2 regions of the Robbsia andropogonis genome follow, and region 2 is predicted to be linked to the other one. Evidence: predicted binding sites of a transcription regulator. Region 2 holds the regulator's gene; the other holds the start of a gene.
The links. Region 2 encodes LexA, which represses DNA repair genes until DNA is damaged. Its sites were predicted from a motif close to ACTGTATNNNNATACAGT; they were not measured.
Positions count from the first base shown of each region.

Region 1: a site for LexA is predicted at 10,377-10,394, ahead of SJQ66_RS22750 (ATP-dependent helicase). Genes of this name have one in related genera too.

Region 1 is NZ_CP139170.1:2,092,229-2,108,375, forward strand. It holds gene glgX (glycogen debranching protein GlgX) at 1-659, opposite strand, end outside; gene SJQ66_RS22720 (hypothetical protein) at 1,276-1,701, shown strand; gene SJQ66_RS22725 (dodecin) at 1,822-2,031, shown strand; gene SJQ66_RS22730 (AsmA family protein) at 2,151-4,739, opposite strand; gene SJQ66_RS22735 (response regulator) at 5,104-7,023, opposite strand; gene SJQ66_RS22740 (ATP-binding protein) at 7,016-9,490, opposite strand; gene SJQ66_RS22745 (biliverdin-producing heme oxygenase) at 9,487-10,110, opposite strand; gene SJQ66_RS22750 (ATP-dependent helicase) at 10,401-12,608, shown strand; gene serB (phosphoserine phosphatase SerB) at 12,738-13,562, shown strand; gene SJQ66_RS22760 (cystathionine beta-lyase) at 13,628-14,830, opposite strand; gene SJQ66_RS22765 (hypothetical protein) at 15,197-15,772, shown strand; gene rimO (30S ribosomal protein S12 methylthiotransferase RimO) at 15,896-16,147, opposite strand, start outside.
Region 2 is NZ_CP139170.1:1,929,190-1,945,336, reverse strand. It holds gene SJQ66_RS22130 (2-hydroxyacid dehydrogenase) at 1-70, shown strand, start outside; gene SJQ66_RS22125 (sulfate ABC transporter substrate-binding protein) at 144-1,211, opposite strand; gene SJQ66_RS22120 (ATP-binding protein) at 1,734-5,861, shown strand; gene SJQ66_RS22115 (asparaginase) at 5,848-6,987, opposite strand; gene lexA (transcriptional repressor LexA) at 7,273-8,016, shown strand; gene SJQ66_RS22105 (hypothetical protein) at 8,029-8,433, shown strand; gene SJQ66_RS22100 (hypothetical protein) at 8,751-8,903, shown strand; gene SJQ66_RS22095 (hypothetical protein) at 9,050-9,304, opposite strand; gene SJQ66_RS22090 (hypothetical protein) at 10,098-10,730, shown strand; gene SJQ66_RS22085 (hypothetical protein) at 10,791-11,006, opposite strand; gene SJQ66_RS22080 (hypothetical protein) at 12,157-12,381, shown strand; tRNA gene SJQ66_RS22075 (tRNA-His) at 12,804-12,879, opposite strand; gene dusA (tRNA dihydrouridine(20/20a) synthase DusA) at 13,047-14,048, opposite strand; gene SJQ66_RS22065 (hypothetical protein) at 14,371-15,006, shown strand; gene SJQ66_RS22060 (hypothetical protein) at 15,292-15,612, shown strand; tRNA gene SJQ66_RS22055 (tRNA-Met) at 15,790-15,866, shown strand.

The DNA.
Region 1 (16,147 bases), 160 kb from region 2:
TCATTAACGAACGTGTGTATCGGCAACAATTCCACGCTGGTGACGCCCAATGCTTTTACGTAATCGATGACCACTTGCTCGCCTAGCCCGGCAAAGGTCCCGCGCACGTTTTCCGGCACCTGCGGATGACGCATCGTGAAACCCTTCACGTGCGTTTCGTAGATCACCGTCCGATCGAAGGGGACCCGAACGCGGGTGGGATGATGCCAGACGAAACTTTGATCGACCACACGACACTTCGGCACGAACGGCGCACTATCGCGTTCGTCAAAGGAAAGATCCTGGTCCGGATGCCCCAGCGTATAGCCGAACACTTCCGGTGCCCATTTCAACTCACCGACATGCGCTTTTGCATAGGGATCGAGCAATAGCTTGTTCGGATTGAAACGATGACCATTTTCCGGTTCATACGGGCCGTGGACGCGATAACCGTACACGGCGCCCGGCGCGAGGTCATGCACGTAGACGTGCCAAACCTCATCCGTATATTCCGGCAGCACGATCCGCTCGATTTCCTGCTCGCCCTTGTCGTCGAAGATGCACAGTTCGACCTTTGTCGCATGCGCCGAAAACAGCGCAAAGTTCACGCCCTTGCCATCCCACGTTGCACCCCGTGGAAATGGTGTTCCTTCGGAAATGCGGCTTGCCGTCGTTGTCATTCTGTTCTGCGCTCCCTGGTGGTGCGCGCCCACTGCGATGTCGCCGCGTCGACCAATACCAAGACGGCCGGCGGCGATGCCGGCGGCCGTCATTTGATGGTTACTCGACGCGGCGAAAGGACGCGACCGGAATCACGTAGCAGGATTCGCGCCAGACATGGAACAGCGAGTCAACACGCGCAACGCCTGTCACGGCAATTGACGCGCCGAATGGTTTGCGTCAAGCGTCGACAGCCATTTGCGACCATAAAGGAAAAGTGCAAAGCCGCTGACAAAACCCAACAGCGCAATTTTTCTGATCATCGTATGCTCCTTCAATCGGCTGTTATCACGCTTTACTTCCATGCTTCAAGTGTCGCACAACGGCCAGTTCACCGTATTCAAGTGGCTGCATGGGTCGCAACATCAATGAGCGGGTTTTCAGGCAAAATCATCCGAATTGACGTATGCTGACCCGAACACGTGCATCGGTATCGCATTGCACGTAGCAAACGGTTTCACTGCACGACTTGCCAGACAGGGTAATACAGGTACTTGCTTCGCGGCTTCTTGCTGGCCGGATTCCTGTATTTTGTTCCTTTTTCCATCGCGCGCCGACGCTCGGCGGTCGTACGATATGGCTTCTCGGAAAACAACCGCCCGCCGGCAGTCCTCTGCCGGGGTGGCGACATACTTGGATGTGATACGTGGCTGGTCTCCCGCCTGGACCGCCATGCCTGCACGCCTTGACAGCAAGCTTGCCAGGGCACGTGCGCAGGATGAACCGGTACTTTATGCGCACTTTTTACCAGGCCTCGACCTGCTATTGTGCGCGGTGCCCGGCGCGCGCGCCCCTTACCCTCCCTTATCCGAACTACGCCAACGCTGCGTGGAAAGTGTGATGCATGCGCTGGAACAACCGTGTTTGCGATTGGAAACCGGTGGTTGCTGGTACGAGCACAATGGCGTGGCCGTGCTGGTTTTTGCCAGCGGCGCACGATCACGTGCGTTGAACGACTTCGGCGCACTTCCCGCGGGTAGCAACGTGCGAGGTGATCGCTGAAACGTCTTAGCTACTGCACGGTTTGGGTATCCCGGCTAACATGAATCAGAGAGCTGACACGACTGCAGGTGCGTGAAGTGCAGCGTGTTGTATCACTGACGATTGAAATAGGAGGATGCCATGACGGACCATGTGTACAAGAAGATCGAATTGATCGGCTCATCGGAAACGTCGATCGAAGATGCCGTCAAGACGGCCATTGCAAAGGCGTCGAAGACCCTGCGAAACCTCGATTGGTTCGAGGTCGTCGAAACACGTGGACATTTGCGGGATGGTGCGATCGCGCATTGGCAGGTCACTGTCAAAGTAGGCGTTCGCGTGGAAGACTGATCGGCCCCTCCTGGAGGCGGGGAACGCCCCGGCTTCCTGGGTACAAACCGCGCATGCCAATTCGGCAAGCGCACCCGAGTTAAAACAGACGCGCCCTTGGTATATCCAGGGCGCGTTTCTTACTTGGCTTTCTCTAACTGCATCGCACGCGCCGCTGCTGCCCCTGCTTTAGGCGATACCTTCTTACCTGGTGGTGGCGCCATCGGCTTTTCCTGGAGCGCCTTGAACAACTGCGCGCACGGTGCTTCCTCATGGTGGCTGGGCGCCAACAGCGGTATCAGCGCGGCAAACGGGTTCAGCAGGCCCAGTCCGACCGCTGCAGCCCCACGCGCGGCGAGTGGCAATGCATCCACACCAATATGCGGGTCCTTGAATGTTCCCTTCACATACAAGGGCGAGCGTAACGAGAATATGCGGAAGCCCTTGGTATGGGGGTGAATGCCCAAATCCATCCCCTCGGTACGAAGATCGATCGTCCCATCGACATCGATAACCGCATCCTGCGTATCCACCACGAAGACCTTCGAATTCAACACGCCGTTGTCAACGACGAAGTCCGATGCCGCGCAATTGATCTGCACATCCCGATTGCCGAACAGGCGTTCGATGACCGCATTGGCGACATTCAAGCCGGCCGCCTCCATCAGGAACGCGCTCACCGCACCGTGCTGGACCAGCAACTTGATTTCACCGTTCGAGGTAGCGGCCAGGCGGGCCGGTGAGTTGCCGGTTGCGGAAAGCGCCGCATCGCCGTTGATCTCCCCGAGCGCGCTTTGCATGGTCTTCGATGTCGGGAACAACTGTTTCAGCTTCACATGCCGTGCCCCCATCGACACGCGCGCCTGCAGCGGCTCCTTGCCCCCGTCCAGATCGATATCGGCAGTGAGGTCCCCCCCCGCCACGCCGAAGCGCAGCGGGACCAACTGCAATCGACCATTGCTCAACATCACGTGCGTGTAAAGATCCGTGATCGGCAAGGATGCGTCACGGATAATGCGTTTGCCGGCAAACGTCACATCGGCATCAATCGATTTCCAGCGATCGGTACGGAATGCCTCGACAGGCAATGCTTTGTTGCTGGGCTGCCTGTCGACATCACCACGTTTTGCTTTTTCCGCGTTTGAATCCGCGCCGATCAACGGGGCGAGGTCCGAAAACTGCAATAGATGCGAGACAAGGTTCCCACTGAGCTTGGGGCGTGGCGTTATGCCTTCGTACACCAGCGTTCCGTTCAAATCGCTGCCACCTACGCGTCCCGTAAAATCCTGATAGCGGAATACGTTACCTGCGGGCTTGAATGCCCCAATCAAACGCCCTTCCGTGGCGAATGGCGGCGAGTCGGGCAATGCGATTCCGGTTAGCGAATACAGATGAGACAAGCTCTGACCTTGAAACCACAAGCGCAAATCAAGTGCCGCGAGATGCATGGGGTCCGTCAGCGTACCCACCAAAGCGATGCGTGTATCGCCTATCTTGACGTCCGCCTGCAATGGGAAAGGCCGTGTCGCGTCTTGAAGCGACAGCACTTCGCCCAGCTTTCCGGTGCCGGAAACTGGGCTATTGTTGTATTTGCCCTTCATCGTCCACCCCAAGCGATAGGGGCTGACTGGTGTCACCGCCGGCACTGCACCGGCGGTTGGCGAAACACCCTTTGCAGCGGTCACATTGGACGCGGACAAGGAGGTACCCTCGCGCCCGGAGGACGCCTTCGACGCCGTCGACCTGGCGGATGCCCCAGACGAAGCAGCGTCGGCGCCCGCCTCAGAGGCAGCCATGGCCACATCCTTCGCCGCATCCGCCGCGCCATCACCAGGCGCGGTGGCACTGGCCGCGACCACCCCGCGGTTCGTCGTCCTGGACGCCTCGCGTGCATCCGACGCGGCGGATGAGGCAGACGCGGCAGATGCGGCCGACGCCTGCGATGCTTCATTGGCCGCGGCCGCTTTCGAGAATTTCGCGGCGCCGTTGCGTCCCAGCGTTTCACTCGACTCTCGTCGTGAGGTTTCCTCTTGCTGCTTCAACATCTCGCCGAACGGGATCGGATTGCCTAACGTATCGAGCGTCAGCGTCAGGTCGGCCTTGCGATCCTCATCCAGCACAGTGATCGTACCCGTGCTGAAGGTGATGTCACGCAACGCCACCTTCCAGGCGCTCGACTGCGCGCCGCCACTAGACGAGGTCTTAAATGTGTAGTTGTTACGACCGTCGTGCATGCGTTCGATGTCCACTTGCGGTTGCCGCAATGCGACCGACGGAATCGAAACCTCACGGATCAGCAATGGCGGTACGGCGACGTCGAAGTCGACGGCGGCCACGGAAACCATCTCTTTCGTGCGTGCCCAATCCGCATTGGCCAAGGTAATGTCATGCGCGCTGACATGCGGCCATGGAAGCCATCCACGCCAGCCCGGTGCGTCGGGCGGTCGCCGCCACTTCACCGACAGATCGCCATTGATTGCGAACGGACGACCCAATTCTTTGGAGACCTTGTTATTAATGAATGGCTTTGCGCGATTCCAATCAAATGTCGCGACGAAAATAACCACGGCCAGCATCAGCACCAGCAGGATGACGACAAGCCACATCAGTCCGCGAAAAATACGCCCGCCTGTCGTACGTGGCGGTTTGTGCCCGTGATTACCGGACCCATTACCATCGCCGCCATTGTCGCCACGAGGGCCGTTATTTCCAGTCTCACTGTCGAACATGCGCGTCGCGCTGTCTGTTGACGATTCACGGGAAACATCTGCCGGAGATACTATTGCGGCGTGTTGATGATCCAACCCACCCGAGGGTTCATCCGTTCCGGGCCGCTCCGCCATGCCTTTATCTCCTTGCTCTACCGGTTTTTGCCGCCTATCCGCCAACATCGTGTGGCGTGGAACGGCCATGCGGATTGCATTATCGTTCTGGTTGCCAGGCCTGTGCCGGGGTTGCAGCGCAAAAAGCAACGCATGCGCGCGTAAAAATGTCATCTAAAGCCGCAAAAAACATGCCCAGGCATGGTGCACGATCACGGAAAACTGTTTCCGTCGCATAACAGGCCGCGAGAACAGCACGCGTTGACTCGCCTCATCGTTGGGCGATGTCGTCGAGCATCTTCTCGAGGCGATCGAAGTCGACCGGTTTCGTGACATGATTGCCGAAGCCAGCATCGAGACAGCGGCGCATATCCTCTTCCATGCCATAACCGGTTATCGCGATCGACGGCGCCGCGTGCTGCATCACGTTCCAATGGCGCACAACATCCAGGCCCGTGCCGTCCGGTAGTCCGATGTCGCTGATCAGCAAGTCATATCGGCCCGCATTGATATATTCGCGTGCCGCGCCGACGGACTCGGCCACATCGACACGGTGTCCGAAGACTTCGATCAGTTGCGCCATCGCAGCCGATGTGTAGGCGTTATCCTCGACCAGCAATACGGACAGCACCCGGCGAGCGGCCGCCGTCGACGCGACCACGACATCGCCCCCCGCCTCCACCGGTGTATGCCGCGCCAATGGGATCGAGAAAGTGAAGCGCGCGCCCTGATCACGCCCGGCGCTTTCCGCGCGAATGCTACCACCGTGCTTTACCGCCAGCGTGTTGGCAATCGCCAAGCCGAGACCGAGCCCGCCAAAAGCAGGGCCGATTGTTTCGTCGGCCTGCTCGAACGCGGAAAAGATTTTCGGCAACGCGTCCGCACTGATGCCAATGCCCGAATCATCAACCTGTACCGCCACATGTTCCGAGTCGGGATTGAACAGCATGACATCGATGGTGCCATTCGCTGGCGTGAACTTCACCGCGTTCCTGACAAGGTTCCAGATGATCTGCTGCAATCGCGCAGCGTCACCCCGGACTCCGCTCTGCGTCTCCCTACGGATGATATGCAAGGTCTGTCCTTTCGCGGCAATGTCGGCGGTCGACATATTGATCGCGTTCTCGAGCAAATCTCCCAGAGATACCGATGCAAAGTTCAAACTGAGTTTTCCGCGCGAAATGCTCGTCAGATCGAGCAGGTCGTCGATGAGCCGCGCTTCGAGCTCGACGTTGTGCTGTACGACATTCAGCAGGTGCGTGTGCTCCTCATCGAGCAAACCTTTCATGCGCATCAACCGCGCCGCGGCAAGAATCGGCGTCAACGGCGTGCGCAATTCATGCGACAACACCGCCAGGAAATGGTCCTTCGCGCGATTTGCCCGCTCCGCCTCTTCCTTTGCCTGCTGCAATGCATCCGCCGTGCGCCGCGCTTGGGTGGTATCGCGTAAGATCAATGAAAACCCCGCCAGCGCACCACGCGCATCATGCATGGCCGTGGTCACCAGCGAGGCAAATACACGCTGGCCGTCCTCGCGGGATACCCAGCGATCATCGGAATGGCTGCCAGATGCCTTGGCGCTGCGCATTGCATCGCCAAGGACATCGGCTTCGGTAAAGAGACGATCGGCGCATTGGCCCACCATCTGCGCTTCCGTGTAACCCAGAATCTGGCGGGCGGCGTGATTCCATGTCTGAATGTGGCCTTTCGGGTCCAGCGTAATCACCGCATAATCTTTCAATGCGTCGACTAACTGCCTGAAATGCGTCTCCGTTTCTTGCAGACGCTCCTCCGCCTGCAGCCGCTGGCGCTTCTCGTCGCGCTCGGCCAATGCACGCTGAATCACTGCGGGAAGGCGTTGCAGGCGCTGCTTTAAAACATAATCAGTCGCGCCACGTTTCAGCATGTCCACCGCATGCTCTTCGCCGAGTACGCCCGAGACGAAAATGAAGGGCAGATCCTGCGAATACGCACGTGCCATCCCCAATGCCTCGCCGCCGGAGAACGACGGCAAGACAAAGTCCGCGAGGACGACGTCATAACGCCCCGTGCGGACCGCCGCATCGAAGTCGAACGCGTTATCGACGATATGGACGTCATAGGTAAAGCCGGCGACATCCAGCCGTGACAACGTCAACTCCGCATCAAGCGAGCTGTCTTCGACCAACAGCAGATGCAGCGGCTCAGTCACCTTCGGGTCCCGTCGACCGCGCTGCGGTTTGCGCGTGTTTCGGCATCGTGAAAAAGAACCGCGCACCGCGATCCAGTTCACCTTCCGCCCAGGTGCGGCCATCGTGACGCTCGATGATGCGACGCACGTTCGCCAATCCAATACCGGTGCCCTCGAAGTCCTCGGTGCGATGCAACCGCTGGAACACGCCAAACAGCTTGCCCACGTAGCGCATGTTAAACCCCACGCCGTTGTCGGCCACCGAAATCACATACTCCGTCGCGCCCTCGCTTGCGTCCACGGTGATTTCCGCTTGCTCGCGTGTGCGCGTGTATTTCACCGCGTTGGCAAGCAGATTACGGATGGCAAGCAGAAGAAAGGCGGGATCGCCGATGACAGTCGGTAACGGCGCGATATGCCAGACAATGCGTCTATGCGGATTCTCATGCTGCATTTCGCGGATAACGGTATCCACCAATGTATTGAGTCGTACAGGCGTCGGACGCAATGCCGCGCGTCCCATTTGCGAGAACGTCAGCAGGTCGTCGACCAATGTGCCGGCGAAACGCGCCGAATCGACGATATTCTTCAGGAAGCGTGCACCCCGCTCCGTCAACCGATCACCTTCATATTCAGTCAGCAGGTCGGCATAGCCCACGATATGCCGCAAAGGGGCACGCAAGTCATGCGAAACAGAATAGGAAAACGATTCGAGTTCCTTGTTGACACGCCCAAGCTCGGCGGCAATGGCGGCCATCTCCTCGGCGCGTCTCAGCACGATGCTGAGCACCGAGGCGCGAAATTCATGCGCCGCCGCCAGTTCGCCCGCGCGCCATCGAACGGATCGATTGCGCACCACTTCTTTCCAGGTCTCGAAACTTGTACGCGGTGATAAACGTCCACTCGCGTCGGCATCCAGCTTGCGCGGATTGCCCGCCCACTCGATGGTCCGAACGACCTCCGGCCGGAACCATATGACGAAGTGTCTATGCAAGCGCGAAATCTGCACCGCGAGCATGCCGCTGGCAATTCCGGCGAACGGTAGCGCTGCCGGCAACTGCTCGCCAATCGCATCGGTGGCGAACACGTCACGCGTCGACTGCGTGCCGATATGGGAAATGAGCGCCTCGATCGTCGCTTCATCCGGCGTCGCACCCACCGTGACCGTGCGCCCCTCGAACACGACGGCCGCGCCATCGGCAGCCATGAATCGCAGCAGGCCGCGCGGATCCGACATCAGGCTATCGACGAAATCATCCCGATCGGACATTGTCGCAATCAGATCGACAAGCATCCGTCTCAGTTCCAGGCGGTAATCCGATTCAGCGCGGTCCTCTTTCGCCTCCATTTGCAACGATAAGACGGCACCCAAGTGTTCACACGCCGCGCGAGTCTCAAAATTAAGGTGACGGGGCGTTGCGTGATGACAAGAGATCAAACCCCACAAACGACCGCGCACGATAATCGAGATCGACATCGAACTGGCCGTGCCCATATTGCGCATGTATTGCAAATGCACCGGCGAGACGCTACGCAACGTTGCGTACGACAGATCCGTGGGCCGACCGGTATGCGGATGGATCGCCGGCAGCAGCACCGACGGTGCATAGCCCGCGTCGACGATTAAACGGATACGATGCTTTAAATACAACGCCCGCGCCTGTAGCGGAATATCAGATGCAGGAAAATGCTGACCCATATACGAGACATAGTCGTCCTCGCGATCTTCCGCTAGCACCTGGCCGTTGCCATCTTCATCGAAACGATACACCAGTACACGACCGAAACCCGTGATCCGACGTACTTCGCGTGCCGCAACGACGCTGAGGGCCTCGACCGTGCCCGCATCCTGCAAGCGGCCGATAAACGTGCGTACCAACGCATAGATCGGACTGAAAACGTTCCCGACGTGATCGGTCGGTTCGATTTCCAAGAGTGTCACACCATCATGCGCGTGCACGATCAAGTCAAGCGCGCGCTCACCCCGCGCATGCCGCGCCGCCGAATCCGCGGCATCCGACGCATCGGACACGCGATGAGCCATGCTATCAGGCGACCACGAAACCCGACAGACATACAAGGGCTGGTCATTGATCTCCGCAGATGAAAGCGCCTCGACGATTGCACGCGCGCCGCCCTCTCCTATCACCTCGGCCACCGGAAGACCGAGCATTGCCTGCGGCGGGCGGCGCGTCAACTCGGTGATGTTGGCCGAGCACTGGATGACATGGTGTGACGCGTCCAGTGCAAGGACATAGCCATGCGGCTGAATGCCCCCAGGAATATGGATGGGCTCGGCATCGCATGCCGCGACAGCGGCGCGGAACGCGATGTCGTCAAAAGGGTCATCACAGTTTTTCACACTACTGGCGGTCGGCGTATCATCCGCTGTCGCCGATACCGCCACGACTTCGGTGGACGCGAGCCGGGCGACATTCGCGCCCGGCATCGACGGCTTGTCATCCGATCCCGGCAAAATGGTCGTCATGCTGCGGGCTGAGCCAGGATCGTGGTTTGTCCCGGCGTATCCGGCGAGGGCAGCCAGGATTGCAAGGCACGGAATGTCGCGCGGGCGGACGCCACGGCTTCCATGAATTCGCCTTCGGGTACACGCGCCGTTGCCTCCACCTTGAACGCGTTCCACATGCTGCCGGTCTTGTCGCCGTACGGATCAAAGTAGGCATAGCCTTGTCGACCGCTGAGCTGAAAGCGCTGTGCCATCGCAGGACCGATGAATCGCCCACCAAGCGTCGAGCCTTCCATCACATAGAGGGTTCCGAAACAGGCGCCGATCCCGTGCATTGGCACGGTTGCCGCCCACGCCGAACCGCCGGCCGCCAATGCTGCCGATATCGGCATTTGCCCCAGAAAGGCAAGGTCGGCATCGAGCAAAGCCGTTTTTTCGCGTGTCGAAACAAACGCCTCAAGGTCGTCGGGTACGGCCGCGCGTAGACGCGTCTCCCAGGGCGCCACGAAAGCACGAAACCGCGTCAGAAGCGCTACATATTCGTCCCGCCGCATTGTCGGGCGCATGATGTCCATATCGCGCTCCAGCGCATGATGGCAATCAGCGGTCTCTGTTTTTAAACGGCTTAGCAGGTCAGTCATGAAAGCGTACGACGGCAAAGAGTCATCAAGGCGGCAAGTGATCTGGTGTTTCGGCACTTCGTGGACGCCCGTTCAACGGCGTCCTCGTCGACATGCGTTACCTTGGCTCCACCCGCATCGCCGCGTCGTGGCCAAAGATTACGGCAGTAGACCTCGAAATCCTGTTTTACATCATAACAACGATTATTCTGCAACGCTGCACGCCTGTGAACCCCTGCCGGCAGGCCTATCCAACCCGGTGTTGCTGCGGCGCGATTGCGTGAAAACCTGTATGCCTATACAGTTTCAACATGACCTTTCCAGATCAGACATCTCCTTCTCCCGATACGCGGTCCGAGGCGTCCGCGGATGCCTCGCGTGCGGTGATGGCGGCGTTGCTCGATAAATTGAATCCGGCGCAGCGGGAAGCGGCCTGCCATGGCATTGGCGGGGCCCGTGGTGAGGCCGGCGATCCGCCAGGGTTGCCGATTTCGGAGCCGCTATTGGTCATCGCCGGTGCCGGCACAGGCAAAACGGCGACGTTGGCGCATCGCGTGGCGAATCTGCTGGATCATGGCGTCCCCTCCGAACGCGTGCTGCTGCTGACCTTCTCCCGTCGCGCCGCCGTCGAAATGACACGTCGCGTGGACCAATTGCTGGTACGTGCCGCCATCGAGCGCGCCAAGCTGACGGGCGCATCGCCGCGACAAGCGGCGCGGACGGCGGCACGCGATACATTGCCCTGGGCCGGCACTTTTCATAGTGTCGGCGCGCGCCTGCTGCGTGAATATGCGCCCTATATCGGTGTGTCTCCGGCGTTCACGATCCTGGATCGCCCCGACGCGGCGGACCTGATGAACCTGATCCGGCACGAACGCGGCCTTTCGGTGAAACAGAAGCGCTTTCCGACAAAGCAAACGTGTATCTCGATCTATTCCAGGGTGGTGAATACGGGGCTAACGCTGGAGGCGACGTTGGCGAGGCATTTTCCCTGGTGCGCCGAATGGGCGGACGCGTTACGCGATTTGTTCGCCGCTTACGTCGAGGCAAAGCAAGCACAGGATGTGCTCGACTATGACGACCTGTTGCTGTATTGGGCGCAAATGGCAGCGGAGCCGGCACTGGCGGGGGCGCTCGGTGAGCGTTTCTCCCATATTCTTGTGGACGAATACCAAGACACGAACACCTTGCAGGCCGACATCGTCCGACGCATGAAGCCGGATGGCCGCGGCGTGACCGTTGTGGGCGACGATGCACAATCGATCTATGCGTTCCGCGGTGCAACGGTCCGCAATATCCTCGATTTTCCTCGAACATTCGCCACGCCGGCGCGCGTTGTGACGTTGGACCGCAACTATCGTTCAACGCAGGCGATCCTGGACGCCGCGAACGCCGTGATCGGCCAGGCATCCGAAGGTTATGCGAAACGTCTGTGGAACGACGGCCGCGCCGGCACGCGCCCGATCCTGGTGACGGTAACCGACGAGGCCGCGCAAGCGCAGTATCTCGTCTCACGCATCCTGGAAAACCGCGAAGCCGGCACGACGCTGAAGTCACAGGCAGTACTGTTCCGCGCCGCGCATCACAGTGCGCCGCTGGAAATCGAGCTGACGCGACGCAATGTGCCATTTATCAAGTTCGGCGGATTGAAATTCCTTGATGCCAGCCATGTAAAGGACCTGCTCGCCGTGCTGCGATGGTTCGAAAACCCACGCGACCGCGTGGCGGGCTTTCGCGTACTGCAAATGCTACCCGGCATCGGCCCGGTCAAGGCCGGCGCGGTCCTCGACGTTGTCGGTGACGATTTGACGCGGTTGCCGGTCAATGCTACGGCGCCACACGCACCGCCCGGTGTGGAAGGGTGGGATGCGTTCGCCAAACTGGTCTCTCAAAGCGCATGCAACAAAACAGACTGGCCGACGGAACTCGATCGTATCCGTACATGGTATGCGCCGCACCTGGCGTGCGCGCATGACGATGCCGATGTACGCGAGGCCGACCTCGATCAGTTGCAGCAGATCGCGGCGACATTCCCGTCTCGGCAACGCTTCTTGACTGAATTGACGCTGGACCCACCCGATGCCGTCAGCGACGAATCGGGCGTACCACTGAAAGACGAGGACTACCTTATCCTGTCGACGATACATTCGTCCAAGGGACAGGAATGGGCCTCGGTATTCCTGATGAATGCGGTGGACGGCTGCTTGCCGTCCGATCTAGCCACGGGACAAATCGATGAGATCGAAGAAGAACGGCGGCTCCTGTATGTGGCCATGACGCGCGCAAAATCGTCACTGGATATCGTCGTGCCACAACGGTTCTATGTGCATCAGCAAGCGGCGCAGGGAGATCGGCACGTCCATGCGTCGCGAACACGCTTCCTGCCACAACGACTGGTGCCGCTGTTCGACGTGCGATCCTGGCCACCGCCGTCGGCACCAACCGCGCACGGTTCACAGGCATTGGCCGCAGTCAAGATCGATATCGCGGCGCGGATGCGTGGCATGTGGAAGAACTGACATGGCTTACCGGTACAATACGCGCCTGCCCGTACCCTCTTTCTTTTCTTTGCGCTGATGAATCTCGTTCTGCAAGTCCCGTCGGCCGTCGCCCTGCGCGACTTTGCCGTTCCACGTCCCGCGCACCCGATGGACGCGCACCATATCGCGGCCGTCCAGTCCCTGTGTCTAAGCCGCACCGTCGAGACGATCGACGATTATGCAGTGCGTTTCACGGACGTTGGCGATACTGCCGATCAGGCACAGGCTCGCGCCGCCATTGAGCAGTACTGCGCAACCAATGGGCTCGATGCCGGCTGGGTCCCCTCACGGCCGCTGTCGTATTTTCGACTGTTGACGATGGATATGGACTCGACGTTGATCACGATCGAATGTATCGACGAGATCGCCGATTTTTGTGGCCTCAAAATGGAAGTCTCGGCCATCACGGAAGCGGCGATGCGCGGTGAAATCCCGGATTTCGGCGAAAGCCTGCGGCGCCGTGTAGCGCTGCTGCAAGGGCTTGACGCTTCCGTGCTGGAGAAGGTATATGCCGAGCGGCTGCGGCTGTCCCCAGGCGCGGAAGCGCTGCTGGCCGGCGCCCGGGCCGCGGGTTTGAAAACCTTGCTGGTGTCGGGCGGCTTCACGTTCTTCACGGAGAAACTGCGCGCGCGCCTGGGCCTGGATGCGGCGTATGCCAATACGCTCGAAATCATCGATGGCAAACTGACCGGACGCGTGTTGGGCGAAATCGTCGATGGCGCGTTCAAGGCGCGCCGTCTGGTGGAAACCTGCGCCGCCATGGGCGTCTCGCCGGACATGGCGATTGCGATAGGCGATGGATCGAACGACCTGCCGATGATGGCCGAGGCCGGTCTGTCGATCGCCTTTCACGCCAAACCGAAAGTGTGGGCGGGCGCAAGCGTGGCACTGGAGCACGCCGGCCTCGACGGTGTGCTACGGCTGTTTTCCTGAATAAGACCGCCCCGTCCGCTTAAGCACATCGCCCGTCCCCCACGCATGCGGGGCGGCCAGCCGCTTTAACCGGCGACCGGCGTCAGATGGGCTGTCAGGCTTTGTTCGAGATCGGCCCGCAGATCCTCTTCGTTTTCCAAGCCGACATAGAAGCGCACCAACGTGCCTTTGTGTGGCCATGCCGCCGCCGTGCGCAACGAGGGCAGGTCATATGGCAACGCGAGGCTATTCGCACCGCCCCAGCTGAAACCGATCTTGAACAGCTTCAGCCCTTCGATGAACGAGTCGATCTGCTTCGGCGAATACGCAGCGTCGAAAACCACCGAGAACAAGCCTCCGGCACTGGTGAAATAGCGTCGCCAGTTCGCATGGCCCGGACAATCCGGCAAGCCCGGATGGAGCACCGTTGCCACTTCCTGGCGCAGCTTGAGCCACGTCGCCAGGGCCAAGGCACCGCGGTCGTGCGCCGCGTAGCGTAAAGCCAGCGTCGGCAGGCTGCGTAGGATCAACGAGCAGTCATCTTGCGATACCCCCAGGCCCAGGCGCGCCCGCGCCCGCTTCAACTTGAAATGCAGATTTTTATCACGGGTAACCAGCGCGCCCATCAGCACGTCGCTGCCACCCGATTGATATTTCGTCAGCGCCTGCATAGAGATATCGCAACCATAATCGAATGGCTTCAACCCAATACCCGCTGAATACGTGTTGTCGATTGCCGTCGGCACCCCTGCCGCTTGCGCCGCGCTGGTGATAGCGGCCACGTCAGGCACTTCCATCGATACCGAACCAGGGGCTTCGATCCAGATCAATCGGGTGTTTGGCTGAATCATTGCCCGCACTGCGTCGCCGTCCGTCGGATCGTAATATCGCACCGTTACGCCGAAGTCCGCAGCGAGCCATTCCGCGTGCTCCCGGTTAGGCGTGTAGGCGTTATCCGGGACCAGCACGTCATCACCCTGGCGTACCAGCGCGAAATAGACATTCGAGATGGCGGCAAGTCCGGACGGTTGCAGCAGACAGTACTCGCCGCCTTCGATCATCGCCAGACGCTTGGCCAATGTGGCGGAGGTTGGCGTTTGATGCAGGCCGTAGCGCCATTGTCTATCGCTGTGCGGATCGAAGTTCCGCATTGTCTTCAGGTCCGGGAACACCACGGTGGACGCCCGATGCACGGCTACGGGAAAAGCATCGAACCCTGGTGCAAGTTCCGGGGATTCATGCAGCAAACGCGTCTGGTAAGAAGGAATATCGGAAGGCGTGACACTCATGGTGATCCTTGTAGCGTACTGTAACCGGCCTTGGGGGCGCCAACCGCTACAATGCACGCAGCGTACCCCATCCCCGATGGGACCGGTTTGCGCGAGACGCCAACGGCCGAAAACCCGTCTGCGCCCCTGCTGCCTGTCCACGGGACATGCGGGATGCTGCGGCCGCGGTGGTTGGTACCCGCCTGACGGCTTGTATCAATGAATTGCATTGGACGTAGTATAGCGGTCCGCGCGCTTTGGCATCGGGAATGCCCGCATCGCCCGTCGCCACGTTCGGCGTGCACGGACCAAGAAAAACCGGCATCGCGCGCGATGTCTCGTTCGGCATGACAATTCGCCCCATTTTCGCTTCACCAGGAAAGTTCGATGACGTTTGCGTTTTCCCTGCGGCCCGCCGCAGAAGCCTTATCGCCCCCCATCGCTCCCGTGACCGCGCGTGCTGCTGCGTTTTCACGTACGCGCCCGCCACGAAGCGTCGCATGCCTGGCCCTGGCGCTCGCCGTTGTCGGCATCACCGGACTGTCGGGGTGCGGCACACTGGAGAAAATACCCAGGCCATCGTTTCTGCACAAAGCGTCGCCTGACCTGAGCAACGGACGAGCATCGGCGGAGAACATGGTGCGATTGGATGCCGCCATCCGATCGGGCTGTGACGTCGTGGACAATATCGAACGCCCTCCCCCGAAGCAGGACCCACGTGACCCCTCGCCGCAACGCTGGGTCGCCCGCACCTGCCACGGCGATATCTCGTACGACGTAACCACCGTGCCGGGTGCAAACGGCCCATCAATCAAGGTGACCCCGGTACCCGGCCCGATCGATCGACCGATGAACAAGCATTTCATCCCGGCGGGAATGGATGGGGCCTTATCACCGACCGGTTCGTCCAGCGGCGATAGGCCAGATAGTGCCCCCGATAACCAGCCGCTGCCGTCGCAGTAAAGCGCGTCACCACACAGCCTAGTGCCCCAGTCGCGAAAAGGACAACGGCGGCACGGTCCAAGGAAGGTCCAGTGCCGCCGTTATCGAAATGCCGCCCCTCAGCCGGACGCAGTCGTCACGCCGTCAGGAAACATCGCCCCATAAATCGTGGCCATCGGCACCCGTCACGCGTACGGTAACGAAGTCTCCTGCCTTGTAGCGTTTCGAGGCTTTCTGCGCCGGTGAAATATAGACAACGCCATCGATTTCCGGCGCATCCGCGGCCGAACGACCGATACCGCCATCGGCATTGACTTCGTCAACCAGCACGCGAATCAGCTTGCCGACTTTTCGCTTCAACCGCTCGGCCGAAACACGCTCGGCCACCGCCATGAA
Region 2 (16,147 bases):
CAAGAACATTGCCTTGTTTCGTGCTAATGGCACGATACCGCCGGTAGTAAATCGACAGCAAGGGTATTAAAAAGCGTCTACTCGTCAAGCTCTGCGACATGCCTTGGAGAACGATGCCGAATAGCAGACATCGATTGTCAGTGTCAATGTTTAGCGGCCATGATCGCCTTGTCGAACGTCCCACCATCCTTGAAATGAACGTCTTGCGCTTTATCCCAACTGCCAAATACCTGATCAATCGTAAAAGTCTTGATCGGATGGAAGGTGGACGCATATTCCTTCAGCACTTTCAGGTCACGGGGACGCAGATGATGCTTGGCGATAATTGTCTGCCCTTCCGGGGACCACAGGAAATGTAGAAACGCCGTGGCTTCCCGCCGCGTCTTGTGCCGATCAACGTTCTTGTCAACAACGGCCACCGGCGGTTCCGCCAACAGGCTTTCACTCGGATAGACAGTCTCAAATTTATCTGGCCCGAACTCTTGTTGAATCAGTGCAACCTCATTTTCAAAGGTCACTAACACGTCCCCAAGGTTTCGCTGTGCAAAACTCGTTGTCGCCCCGCGGCCACCGGTATCGAGCACCGGTACGTTATGCAGGATAGCCTGTACGAATTGCTGCGCTTGAGCATCGGACCCACCATGCTGGACCCTCCATCCCCAGGCGGCCAGATAACTATAACGGCCATTACCCGACGTCTTCGGATTCGGCAAGATGACTTGCACGCCTGGTTTCGCGAGATCGTCCCAGTCCTTGATCTGTTTTGGATTACCCTTGCGGACCAGGAAGATCATTGTCGTCGTATAAGGACTCGCGTTGTTCGGGAACGCCTTGCGCCAGTTCTTGTCAACAAGGCCGCCCTTCTGCACCAAGACGTCAATATCGCTTGACTGATTCATTGTTACGACATCTGCTTGCAAGCCTTGCAGCACCGACAATGCCTGGGGGCTGGACCCGCCATGCGACTGCTTGACAGTCACGGTTTCTCCCGTCGTTTTTTGCCAGTAAGCGGTGAACGCCGGATCGATCTCTTGATACAGCTCGCGTGTCACGTCGTAGGACACATTGAGCAAGTTGGTTTCCGCACGAGCCGTACCGGTTACGCCGATCAAGGCAAGCGCGATTGAGAAAGTGGCGCTATAGAATCGCCGTTGTCCAGTCTCCGTTATGCGCCTTACAGCCCACGCTATCGATACCTTCCTGTCGCGCATGCAAAATCTCCATGAGATGCGTTGAACCAGGGAAGATCGCGTGCTCAGGACGAGCAGCGAGTAGCCTCCCAAGGCGGATCGTGGCTGGCATGCCACTTTCAGTCTGCTTTCGACGGATGTCGATTGTCTGAAGGTTTGAACGCCACGTCAACTGTCATCGGTTCGGTGTGGTGAGTCTCCTGCCCATTCCCTATCTTGTCGTTCCACTAGTGACCTGAATGCTTGTTTGGGCTTTGATTTCTGCGTTTTAAAGTGTCATTTCTAGATGAATGCCTGTTAGTTGCAAATAAAGATATATGCGACTGATGCCCGCTGAATTGATCGATAGCCCGAATGGACGCCGGCATCATGGGGCCTATTAGGGCAAAAATAAGCCATGTCGCCACTGTCATTTTCGATCGCGCATGGAATACTGTTTGCCCTCGCACGGTGGCGAGGCCCCGGGACCGATGCGACAGACGATTTCACGTTGTCATTCTTTCGGGACAATAATTCGATGTACTATTTATATTTTTGCGATTGATGCGCTCCACCGCTATTGCCTGTTTCGTCGGGTGGATCATCAACGCTTTGCCTGTAGGCGACGCGCATGCCGATAACATGCTTCGAGCACGGCCTGTGTCGGAGCGCGCGTCGTCCAAATCAGCAAGCGCGCCGGGAAAGAACCAGCCGGACTACTCGGTACGCAGCATTACCAATGCCAATCGTAGAAGCGATCGAATCCCCGGCGCATCCGTCTTGCACCAAGCACGTGCGTTAAAACTCGGCATGCCTTCCGATGCAGTCATCCTTGCGCGCGGCAAGTTGGCCGTGCTACAGCCTCATCCCAGCGGTCGTTTTACCATAGGTGTCCTGCGCGGCAACCAGCCAATAATCATCGTCGACCCGGATTACCCCACGCTGACTGGCGTGATTTCCGACCAATTGCATATACTCAAACATCAGTTGGGGATCGACTGGGACATCTACTCGTTCGAAACGGGTGAAGCCTTGACAGCGGCCCTCAGCGAAGGGCGGATCGACCTCGCCGCGGGACTTCATATGCCAGGTAGCGATCCAGCGACACCCGCGGGCGCAGGTATTGGCGCTCTGTCGGCTGCCACTGGCAATGGCCGCTGCGCGCCATCTCCGACGACGCAAGGGCAGCGCATGGCGCAAAGCGACCCCTTTCATGAATCAAGTGCGGCATGGGTTTCTCGTCGGCAACTCCCCGGCCTCCATCCACTACCGGAACCCGGCGCCATGCGACGCGCCAGCATCCCTGGCCTGATCCCCCACGACATATTGCGCAAGACGCTACCAAAATCAGTGTCCATCGACACGTGGATCTATGTCGACACCCAATACAACGGCCTGCGCGACGTTGCCCTGGGGCATATCGACGCGTTCCTGGGCGATGCCAATGCCTTGCAAGCCTACATGCCATCACCGTTGTTCAGTGAACTTCAAGCACATCGGTTGATGCCGCGAGTGCCGCTGCGCTACCGCTTCATGGCAAGAGAGGACGCGGCATCCGGGAGTGGTTTATTGGAGAGTATTGACGCTGCGCTACGCGCGCAATCGGCGGCACTGCGCGCGGACATCGCCCGTTACTGGAATCATCCCGTGGCCACGCATGGTGCGGCGCGGATCAATCTCGACGTGGCAGCCCGTGCCTGGATCGTGGCGCACCCGGAAATCCGGATTGCGGTGCCGATCAACAATGTCCCGATGGCGTATGCGAACGAACACGGACATTTCAGTGGCTTGATCGCGTCCATTCTGGAAATGGTCGGTGCCCGGACCGGTTTGCGTTTCGTACCCGTGTATGTCGATGCGCCCGACACGGCCCGGCTGGTCGTGCAACGCGGGGAAGCCGACCTCTTTCTGACCACTCGAAGCGATCGTCCAACCGATGTCCGTCGCTACCCTGAAACTGGCCACCCCACGCGGGCTCCCGTCGAAGCGAACGAGCGGATCACCCGCCCATTTCTGTATGCGACGGGCGCTATCGTTGCGCCATGCGGGATCGCACCTTTGTCCGATCCGAGCACTTTGCATGGCAAAAGAATCGCCTTGACGCGCGGACGTCCTATTTCGGAATACCTGGCCGCGCGCCAATTGCAGGGCGAGCACCTGGTGTATGCGAACGACGAGCGGCAAGCATTGGAACACGTGCGTGCCGGGCGCGCGGACGCGGCTATCATCTACCTCGATGCGGCCCATTACCTGCTGTCGATCACCCCCAAGAACGGCCTATGTCTGAGTGGCACGACCGGGCCCACGACAATCCCGATTCAGTTCGGCACGCGTCAGGCCGACACAATGCTGGCAAGGATCGTGGATGAAGCGCTTGGCACGATTCCAAGCGACACATTGCATGCTTTCCGGTCTCATTGGTATGCCGGCTCGGCCACGCCGAGCGGACACCGTATCGACTCGCATGTATTAGCATGGACGATCGGCTCGGCGCTCACCATCGGTTGCGGCATCGTTGCCTGGAACTACAACCTTCGCCTGCGTATCCGGCGCAAACACCATCACGAAGCCAAGCTCAATCGTTACATCGCTTTCCTGCGCCGCCTCATCGATGCGAACCCGATCCCGAGCTACGTACGGGATGCCTCAGGCGTCATGGTTGACTGCAACCTGGCGATGCTGCAACTGACGAACAAGACGCTCGATCAAATGCGCAACAAGCTGATCCATGAAGCCGACGAACTCGATGCCGAGAGCCGCATGAAGGTACAGCGTGGCTATGCAGCGCTTGCGGCCGGTGCCGAGTCCTATTCCGAAACGCTGTCGTTACGTATCAATGGACAGCAGTACGAAGGCTGTCATTGGCTTGTCGCCTTGGGCGAATTAGGTGCTGATTTTGGCGTTGCAAACGCATCGGCACCCGGGTCGGCAATGCTGGGCGGCTGGATCGACATGACCGAGCGCAAACGGATGGAACGCGCGTTACGGCAGGCCAAAGACGACGCGGAAGCCGCGAACCGTGCGAAGGTCATGTTCATGGCGGCGATGAGTCACGAAATTCGTACGCCGATGAATGTCATCGTAGGCGTCCTGGAATTGCTCTCAGCAGACAATCGAACGACCGCGCCGCTGAAACGGCAAGCGGATGTCGCGCAGCGTTGCGCGACATCCCTGATGACGTTACTCAATGATCTATTGGAGTTCGCCCGCACGGAAGTCGATGCGCTGCGCCTTGACTGCCACCCGGCCTCACTCATCGCACAGATCAACGATGCCGTGGACTTCTTCCGGCAAAGCGCACGGAATAAAGGCCTCGACGTCATCGTGGCATGCGACACCACGATACCGAATACGTTGGTGTTCGACGCGTCCCGGCTAAGACAGGTCCTGACGAATCTGCTAAGCAACGCGATCAAGTTCACCGCGACGGGATATATCACTTTGCGTGTAAGTCGCGTAACCTCGCCGGCCTCGGCAGCGCCCTCACCGGAAAAGGCTGCCGATCCAACCACGAGCGACACGCCCCTGACGACATCGCGCTTACTGTGGTTGACGATCAGCGTTGGCGACACAGGTCCAGGGATACCGGAAGATCTTCGTCCGCTCCTGTTCCAGCCGTTCCAGCAGTTGTCACACGACACGTTCCGTCGCCATGGCGGCACCGGCATGGGGCTTGCCATCTCGAAACGCATCATCGAAGCCATGCAGGGAAAAATCGATGTGGAGAGCGAGCTCGGTGTGGGAAGCACGTTTTCAATCACGCTGCCTTTTGACACGGGGGCATCGGGCCCGGACAAACTTTCCACTGCATCGCTCATGCTTCCGCCTAACGCGGACCCGCGTTCCATGATCCACTCGCACGTCGAGGCATCGCATCCGCACGCCTTGCGACCGATAGTGCCACCCCCGTCTTTTCAGGTCAGCCTGCAATCTGGCGCACACGTCTTGATCGTCGACGATCACGAAGCCAATCTATTGTTGCTAAGCACACAGCTTTTACAGCTTGGCCTTACGCCCATAACTACCTCGACCGTGGATCAAGCGCTAGCGTATCTTGACCCACCATCCCTTGAAAGGGCGGTGGCGTTCGATGCGGTGATAACCGACTGCAATATGCCAATTCAAGATGGCTATGCATTGGCACGCGCTTGCGCAGATCAATGGCCTCAATTGCCTGTCATCGGATATAGCGCCGACGATACGGAAAGTTGCCTGGAAGAATGCCTGCGCAGCGGCATGCGCGGCAGACTGACCAAACCGGTCACGTTGGCAACACTGCGCGCGCATTTTATCATCGCGGCACCGCCCGACACGCCGCGAAAGATCGCGTCGAATGCAGACGAGACCGTCATGACGATCGCACTTGGCGATCCGGAATTTGCGCGCAAATTGATCGACATCTTCGAACAGGGCGTGATGAAATCCCTTCCGACCTTTTCCGACGCCGTGCATGCGCAGGATGCGCAGCGCATACGCGACATCGCGCACCATAACAAAGGGCCGGCCGCAATGCTGGCGCTGCATCGCTTCGTCGATGCCTGCAGCACGATCATTGCACAGTGCGCCGAAGCAGCGGAACCCGACTGGGAAGAGATGCAGGCGCTTTACGTCCGAGCCTGCACCGCGGTGGAGGCTGAGTTGCAGTCCATCCGTGCAGCGCTCGCCGACCGCCGGCCCCTTACGCTTGACTGAAGAACAACCGTAACGTTGAAAGATCGGCCACACCCACTGAAAGCGCCAACATCAACCGGATGCGCGCTTTGTACGGGTTCAGCGAACCGCTCGCGACAAAACCTGCTGCTTCGTCGTCGACTGCGGCATTCAACGTGACACGCACGTCGGCAGCACGGCTCGATCTGACCACTACCACGCCCGCTGCCGTCGCGCGTCGCAACGCCGCCATCATCGGGGCGTTGATCGTACCATTGCCTGTTCCAGCGACGACGATGCCGCGCACCCCCGCGGCAACGAGTGCCTCCACCAGCCGGGGGGATGCACCCGCATACTGCGCGACCACCTCGACCGCCGCCAGCATGGTGGGTATGAAAGTGCTCGTGCGCACCTTATCTGACAGCGCCGCCGCGCGCGCCGCGCCCGGCTCGATCTTGGTCGCAGCGTCCGCCGGATGTCCTTCTGCCGCTTCGCGCAGCCAGCCAACGCGTCCGTCTTGCACCCATCCCAACGGACCACCAGACAGCGATACAAAGGCATCCAACGCATGACTGCTGATCTTGATCACATCGCGCGCCGCGTGGACGCGATTCTGCAGCGTGACCAAAACGCCCTTTCCCTTCGCCGTGCACGTGCCCGCCAACGTGACCGCGTCGAACAGATTCGCCGGGCCATCCGCGGATAGCGCCGTGGCCGGCCGCATGGCTGCCGTCAACACGATGGGCTTGCCATCGTCCAGAAGCAGATCCAGCCAATACGCTGTCTCTTCCAACGTGTCGGTGCCGTGGGTGATTACGATGCCATCGACATCATCGCGCGCGCGCGTGGCGCGCACGACCGCCGTGAGTGTGCACCAGAATGCCGGGTCCGCATCCTTGCTGTCGATCGATGCCACCGCGATGGTCTCGATTGTGGCAATACGTGCCAATGCCGGCACGGCACCGACGAGTGCGTCACCACCCAGCGCACCGGCCGCGTAACGTAGCGACTCACTATCCGACGCGGCGGCGCCAGCGATGGTGCCGCCGGTCGTTAGCACCACGATCCGCGGCAGCGCGGCCCATCCGGTGCGAGGCGTCGGCGTGGCGTTCGTAATAGAGGAATGAGCTGGCAGAGCGCCATCGGTGCGTGAAGAAGCGTCGGTCATTAGGAAAAGTCCTTGGATCACATCGCGGTCAAGTCGGAAACGCGGCGACGGCGCGCGCGAGCGGTGCATATCAGGGCGGCAGTGTGCCAGACAACGCGAACGATGTAACGTGGCCGTGGCCACCTTTGCGTAGGCGCTTCCATTTGCCTCGTGCGGATTTATCGTACCGTGTCACGTACGTCGCTTTCGCGCGACGCGCAACCCTTTCCAACGGATTCCGCGAAAATAGTTGCGTCAAAAAAAATACTGTATAGAATCACAGTATCGCATACAGGAAATCGAGACATGCTCAAGCTTACCGCGCGCCAACAGCAAGTATTCGATCTGGTCGTCCAGGCAATCGAACGCAGCGGTTTTCCACCAACGCGCGCCGAAATTGCCACGGCGCTCGGCTTCAGTTCGGCCAATGCGGCGGAGGAGCATCTACGTGCGCTGGCGCGCAAAGGGGTAATCGTGTTGTCGCCGGGAGCGTCACGGGGCATTCGCATCGTTCAAAACACCGACGACAGCGCCGCGTTCACGGATGAACGCGCAGCAACTCGGCCCCGGCCGGAATCGGCGGGAGTGTTGCCAAGAGATATAGACCGTTCCTCGCCGCGAGGGGGCGTTGCACTCGCGGGCATGCTGTCTCAGGCCACCGCGTTGTCTTTGCCGCTAATTGGACGCGTTGCGGCGGGAAGTCCGATCTTGGCTCAGGAACACGTTTTGCAACAGTACCAATGTGATCCGACTTTATTCAGCAATCGTCCGGATTATTTGTTACAGGTGCGTGGCCTCAGTATGCGAGACATCGGCATCTTGGATGGTGATTTACTTGCAGTACAGCGTCAAAACGATGCCCGCGACGGCCAAATTGTCGTAGCCCGTCTCGGTGACGAAGTGACTGTGAAACGATTGAAACGCATACCGGAGGGTATTGCATTGCTTGCTGAAAATCCTGATTACCCGACGATTGTCGTTGACCGTGAACGGTCCGACTTTGCACTCGAAGGGATTGCGGTAGGACTTATTCGACCGACGCCCCTTTGAAGGAGATACATCATGTCTAGGCTCGTTCGCTTGTTTTCTGTCGATAGCACCATTCACGCCTTTGGCCGCCTGCGTGCAGACCGCGGTCGCCTGTCATGTCGCGACAAAGCGAATCTGGCGGCACGTGCCACGGCACCGGTCCTTGTCAATCGAGATTCGGATGTCACACCCTCGCATCAGTCGATGAATGCAGGGGCTGTTGTCGCCCGTACTGCGGCACTACGTCCGACTGTGCAAGCCGTCGCGGCGGCGACTCCCCGCCCTACCGTACGCGTCTATCGCCGTACCAGTGGGATGACGATGGTGGGTAATATAGATGCAATTTGCCGGATGATTGACCGGTGCATCGCAGATGAGCGCGCGGCCTTAGCATCGAGGGGTGGTCTTGTAGCTGTCGCAACGCTTGCAGCCGGCTAAACATTGCCGAATATACCCTGGCCCTCAAGCGCTATTCTGTTCGCATTCCTCATTAATGTAGAAATTAGACAATGCACTTTAAACATAGGTGCAAAGAATCCCCCTACTGGCGTGAACAATAATGGGAGCTCAGGTACGGTTTTTGCCTATCTACAAGGTAGCTTAGTCATGCGCTTGCAAAGCTAACTCGGATTTGTTTCTGTTTGCTGATTGTTCGCCCTATCGGACGTTCTATTGGAGAGACAGAAAAGTGGCACCCAGCGTGTGTTCGAAAATACGCAATTTTGCGTTTTGAAGTACCTGAAGTGGAGGATAGTATGAGCGAAGACAAGCAATCTCCTGAGAAGCCAAACCCAACGACGCACAGCGACAACCGGGATAGCGCACTGCCTCACCGAGATGATGGAAATCGAAAAATGGCGCCAAACGACCTGCGCGATAAGAAAACAGATGAGCCACCGGTTGGCTGAGACAGTACCAGTCTGACGCATCGCAGCATGCACGATTTGTTTGCTAAAACAACACTTTGAATTAGCCCGCGGTCTGCGTTTATAGCGCTTGTCGGCAAGTCGTATCCTTGGCGCGGCGCCCCACCTCATCCAGCGATTCGCGCCTGTTAGCTTGACCGGCCATCTCGTATCGGCAGTACATTTATAGCCGGTTTTGCGGGAGGTATGAAGCCTTTTTCATAAGTCGCTCCCTTATCAAACAAGACACCACCGACGGTTACCATCATGCCTCGGTCCGCCGGCGGGATACGCTCCCAATTCCCCGCCAGCCATAGGGCCCATTCGACTGTCAGCGCTTTGACTGCGTCGCCGGAAATCGCGCCGGCTTGGTCGAACGCATCAATGAGGGCTTCTTGCTTCATCCGTTTTGCTCCAGGAGGTTCCGGGATGTCCATCGTCACCCTGAACAGGCCGACATAGCTGCTTGCGTATCCAATTTAAATAGCGACATCCTGACTTCGCCACGCAGCAACTACGCCGAAGTTGCTGTCTTTACAAACCCGATGACAGCCCGCTGTAGTCTCAGGACAAGGGGAACTCCATTCAGCCTACGCGTCTTTCTTCAGAGGCGTAATTGCTACGATGTTGCTTACGATACTACGGGTTTTTACACAATTGCCACGCAGCCACACGAAAAGTGAGACGCATTTGCTCGGTTGAAAGCAGAATGAAGGTTATTTGGAGCGTTTATTTGTAGATTATTTCACTACAAGCGACACCTTTCAGGTCATCGTCATGCGTTCAACTGTCTCGTTACGCGTACTGTACGAAGATACACCGTGGTGTTGAAGCCGTGCTCTTATGCTTGTAACCACTTCTTATCGGGTATTCCCGACGTCGTAAGACGCGACATGCCATAATCGAATGGCTTTTTTATTGAATCCGCTTGGCCGCCTTGCTAATGAACGCGGGCGCAACGCTGAGGGGTCATACGAGCACTGAAGCGAACACTGGACTGCACGAAGTCAACTGCGTGCGTTGAGACCGACGGTAATATCGCCTAGACGAGAATGCCGCACGCGTGGGTCTTTATGCAACGCGTCGCCAATGGGCAGCATTATTTAGAGACTTATGCCGACTCCACCTATTCCGGAAATGCAATATGTAACGCAGCGGGCCGCATCCCCGCTGAAAAAAGAAACAATGCCACGGTGTATGCCATTGCATAAACGCGGTAGGAACGCCGCCGTTGCGATAACGGCGGCGTTGGCGATAAGCGGATGTATCGATGTCCCGATAGGCTATCAACAGGCAGCGATGCTTGCACAACCGGGTCCTGGGCTGGCGCCAAAGGCCATTGTCGTCGTTCCCACGGATTTGCGAGGTGCCAAGACCGCCTTTCGCCCTGGCGGAAATTGCGCCGGTTATTGGTTTATGTCCAAATCGGGCGACGCAATCATTAACTCGGTACGGGCCACGTTGATGGGAGCCTATCCGGAAGTCGTCGTTGACGACGGCGTCAGTGATATCGACTCGGCAGGGCCAGCGGATCGGTACGTATTGAGCGACATTGCGTTTACCCCAGAATTGCACGTCGGATCACAATTCGTGGGGACAGCGCATGTGACAATCAATATCGCGGTGACGCCTCAAGGACAGCGCCTACCTACCGTTCACGAAACGCTCTCCGGATTCGGCAGCGACCACGAGGATGGGGCCTGTCACGCAGCGGCATTAGCCGTGTCGCGCGCAAGCCAGCATGCACTCCATGACGCGATGGTGGTACTTGCCAAAAACATCGTCAATCCGCAAGCCGAGTCTGAAATAATTCGTAGTGGATTGCGTTAAGCTGACACGCAAATGAAAAGACCGTGCACATTTCCGCGCACGGCCCTTCTTCAAGCTGCCTTAATGGCTTACCAGACGATCACTCACAGGTGCCGACGATGTTGCCGACGTCAGCGTGATAGTTGCCGGCTTGACGATGCTGGTTTTGTTATCTTGCGTTAACGGATCTTCTCTCTCGATTGCGTGTTCCCGCAAGACGAGTAGCACTACGCGCCATACGCCGCCGGCCAAGACGCTTACCGCACTCATGGCGGCCCAACCAAACAATTTGCCCACCGTCGTTCTTCCCGTAGCACATCGTAGATGGACACATCCTTTCAATATTGGAATATGGTGTGTCCGCCCTTTGGTCTCAACGCTTTATTCACAGGAATGCTACTCCCGCCCTTCTCGCGCTGCAATCAGGACTCGCCCTTTATGATGATTAGTTGAGACTTCACTATTCTCATTGCGCCCTTGGAAGAATATTACTTCGACAATCGTCGTGAAGTGCATAAATCGGCATAACGACGGCCGTTCACGTTGCTGAATTGCCACGACATTCATTGTCGAACCTGATTATTGCCTGGCTAGCATTCGCGAGAAACCCGAAGGTATGGGTACGCTATGGCAAAAAGTACCGATCGATACAGCGCACTATGGTGAATGACGGCATTGAAAATGCATGCATCGATCGAACGGGCTCGATGCTGCGGCACATCGACCGCAGCGGACACGCATCAGGATGGGAAAACCCTAGGTAAACCGAGAGCACCCATGTTTCATGCGTGCTTTCGTCAGATAGGTCGAGTCGATAGGTAAAGGATTCCGCATTTGAATCTCCAAAAATATAGTTTATCTTAATTTCTGTAATTTCATGAACATCTATTAAATAAATTAAATTCAAAAAATTAATTCTCACCTCTTCAAAAAAATCCGACCTGAAATTTATTTAAATCCATAAAAATACCAGTAAACCCGTAAACCCGTAAACCAATTTTATATTTTAATTTAACAATAAATTATACTAAAATCAATCAATAAAAATTCATTGAAATAAATTTCAGATGCTGATGAGATTTGAAATTTTCTTTCAATAGGCACATCACTTAATCAAAATGGGAAAATCCAAGCCCTTGATATACAACATCCCTGCCGCATCATCCAACGTGAGATTACGAGAGATCATCGGAGCTAGCGGCGACGCGATCACCCGTCGCTGAATGAATATTTATTATATGTTTGTACCAAACATATAATTTATGAACTCGCTTGCAATAGGTCGATATTGGCGATTGCGTGGCCACGGCGCTACAAATACAAACGGTCGTTTGACGCTGTCTCCAAATATACATCTGGATACAGCGCGCAGCATATCTCCAAGTCGCTCACTCATCACGCTTCGTGCGAAAATCCGGGCTTCAATACCGATCCAAAAGAGACACGCATGGACAACGACATTAAAGAATTACGCCTGAATCAGACTGCGCAGGCGCTCATACTGCAAATTCTGCTTAACGGCCACATCAATATGCATGAGGAGCCAGACACATATCGCGAGCAGCTTTTCGAAGCAGTCAGCGGCGTAGGGAAGCAAATGCTCGAATCCGTAGGCCAAGAGGATGACGTCACCTCGTTCAACCAGACGATCGGACTGCTTTTTTCTCGGTAACGGATGCTCGCGCCGTCTTACTGGATGTTGTTTACATGATAGCGAGGCTGCAACGAAGCATCACATCAAAAAGATCCACGAGGTCGCAGGCAGACAAAAGGTGTCACATTGAAAATAAGCAACAATACCTTGATGCAGCAGGCAGGTATTCGGAATAGGCGTGCCTGGCACGTTCGGTCCGCGAGATCACGAGCACGCAATTCTTGACTACCATCGGCAGCGGTGCTTTTCCTCGGGACATTGCGGAAACACGTGACGGCACCATTCAATTGCCGATATCGCAGGAAAAGCAGGTGTCAACGAGGTGACGATATGCGTGGCGCTGGCGTGACCTCCGATCGGCGATCTACACCCACCTTTTGATGTGTGGAATAAAAAAGAAAAGGACCTAAGCGACGAATCGTTTAAGTCCTTGAATTCTTTGGGGTGGCTGATGGGACTCGAACCCACGGCAACTGGAATCACAATCCAGGACTCTACCAACTGAGCTACAGCCACCACGATCTCAACAGCGCAAAATAGCCGCTTTGTTCGTTTCAGCGCCGCTTGGCGCAGCACTGAAAGACCGCAATTATAGGAAGCATTCGCCAGCTTGGCAAGAGAAACTTCATGTATTTTCTCAAGTCTCTCAACGATCGTTTTCGTTTCCGCTTAAGCGCAATGCGCTATCGAACCGCGAACGACGTGCTACGCAAATGGGCGTTTGCTTCATCGAAAATGGTGAAGTCTCCTTGGGCAAGGCGCGGACTATCGGACAACACGCGACGCCACGCTCGCGCGCCGGGCGCACCGCGATGCCAACCAAGAATATGTCGAACCATGGCGTTCAACGGCGTACCAGTACGATGCGCTGATTCAATATACTGGTGCAGTGCTGCTTCAACGGTGGCATCGTCCACGTCGATAGTATCAACGCCGTAGATGCGGCGATCCACACCGCGTAACATGCCTGGATTTTGATATGCCTCTCGACCGACCATCACCCCGTCGACATCTTTCAAGAGTTCCTTCACCTGGTCCAGTGTCTGCACACCGCCATTCAAAATAATTTCGAGATGCGGAAAGTCTCGTTTCAGTTGCCGAACGACGTCATATCGCAGAGGAGGAATCTCGCGATTCTGCTTCGGACTCAAGCCTTTGAGTACGGCATTGCGCGCATGGACGATGAACGTTTCGCACCCCGCGTCTGCGATCGTACCGACGAAGTCCCGGACAAAGTCATAAGATGCCTCATAATCGATACCGATACGATGCTTGACCGTCACCGGCAACGTTACCGCATCACGCATGGCTTTAACGCAATCCACCACGGTCACCGGCTCGCGCATCAAACATGCACCAAACGCACCACGCTGAACACGCTCTGAGGGACATCCGCAATTCAGGTTGATCTCGTCATAGCCCCACTGCGCTCCGAGTTTCGCCGCGCGCGCCAAATCGTCTGGCTCACTACCGCCCAATTGCAACGCTACTGGATGCTCCGTCTCGCCGAAATCAAGATGTCGACGAACGTCTCCATGCAACAACGCTCCGGTGGTGATCATCTCCGTATACAACCACGCCTTGCGCGTGAACATCCGATGGAACGCTCGACAATGGCGATCGGTCCAATCGATCATCGGTGCCACGCAGAAACGGCGCGGGCTGGCGTTTGAAGAAATGTCCATCAGATCAAGAAAGTAAGCGCGCCGGTCGCGCACGACGAAAAAACTGAGGCTACAGGCTGCATTAAAAACACGGAAAGGTGAAGCGCGTTGTCGCGACGTCTCTTCGCCGAGACGGCAGTATAGGTTATCGCGGCCCCCATTCCTCGTGTGCCGGATCACAGGGTGTTCCACACGCGACAATCGTTGCATTAATTGTCATATCCCCAATGGTACTGCCCGGACCGCGCGGCCCAGAAGTCGTCGTTAGTTGCCGACGGGGGCGACGGGGGCGACGGCAGCTACGCTAGCACTTTAACAACTACCAGGAAAGTTAGAGTGGGCGATGCTTGTACGGCGCAACCCTCTGCATTACCAACGTCATCCGTTGTCATTTCAACCTACAATGCAAATTTTTCTTATATTTGCAACCAACCGTACAATAACATCGCCGTGGATATTCCATATTCCATTTAATAACGATGAGTTTCCCATGCAAAGTGCTTACAATGTGCTCGCTCTCTTTTTGAAGAGCGATGCAGCAACGCATTACGCGGCGCGTATTTTCAATTGCATTGATAGGCGAGGCTCCTTGTACACCAGCGTGGCACTGATCATTAGCACGATGAATACGCCTTATGCATTCGCTGGACCGACCATCTCGCCGGAAGTAACGCCCGCGCCCCCCCGACTTGAATCGATTACAACACAGGCACTGGATTCATGTACCGAGATGGGGGAGATCGCACGCGCAGTCGCTGCCTGGCGCGATGCTGGCGGTGCGTCATGGATGGCAAAAGCGAAACTTGATCAACGGATCAGCGAGCCACCTGTGAAACTGGCTGCGCAGGATCTCGTTGACACCCTTTACTCCGAAGCCATGCGCAAACTCGGTCCAGACGAAACAGTCATGGTGGTTTCGGCAAGTTGCCGCAATGCAACAACACCGTCCTCCGCCAGCGAGCCTATAGTGACGAAATGACGGATACGTCAATCCGCTATAGCCCCCCCTGCTCGTCACTTTAATTGTCGCTATGTTCCAGCAAACGCCATTCCGATAGGATTTGGTTAAACGCCACACGGCGATAGGTTGATCATCGGCATTTCGTCATTGCACGGACTTCCCGGTGCGAGCGCATTGTACAGCGCTGTATTTTTGACCTGAATAAAATGCAAACAGCAATAATTTCCTTACACTATTACATTTGACAAGGTAATCATTCTCTCATAAGGTGCAAGTGGGTAAACCACTGATCAAGGAGGCAATATGCGCTCTCGTATGTTACAGGTAGCCAGCGTGTCCGCCTTGCTGCTGGCCCCGCTCGCTGTATCCGCGCAAACGGTCGCCCCGCAAAGCGGCGGCTTTAGCGGTGGCGCTGGTGCCATCGTGGCCGCTCGCGGTCCATCGGGCGGCCAAGGTGGCTTCAATGCAGGCGTAGGCGCAGGCGGGTTCGCCGGCGCTACCGCTTCGGCCAATCCAGGTCGCGCGGCGGCGGCCGGTGCGCTAGGCGGCGGTGGTACCGGTACGGCAGGAACGACTGGCACCACCGGCACCACGGGTACAACCGGGACCACCGGCACGCGGTAATTCGCGCCTAGCGCGCATGAACAACAATCCATGACGTTTCGCGCGGCACCACACGCATGATGCCGCGCGCCAAACCGGCCCCGACACCCGCTCAGCGGTTCCGGGGCCTTGTCTTTTGTGCGATTGCACAATAATTCTTGCCTTGCCCCATCATTCTTGCTATAGTAATTCTTCTGACGCGGGGTGGAGCAGTCTGGCAGCTCGTCGGGCTCATAACCCGAAGGTCGCAGGTTCAAATCCTGCCCCCGCAACCAGATTCCAAATGGGGCGCTGTGTTATCACACAGCGCCCCATTTCATTTCTGCCCCGCCCCCATTGAGCCTCACGACACTTCGGCGTAACGCACTATCCCGGCTCGCATTTGAAGCAGGCGTGAATTTTGCATGGTTTTCTTTCGATTTCCTTTTGAAATGAATACCATGCGATCGCACATCATGTTCATCTCCCGTCCTTGGCATCGCCCTGACCCCACGCCAGCTCAGCCCGGACGCACGCCCTTTACCGCTCCGCAGCCGGATGACGTGCCGGGAATACC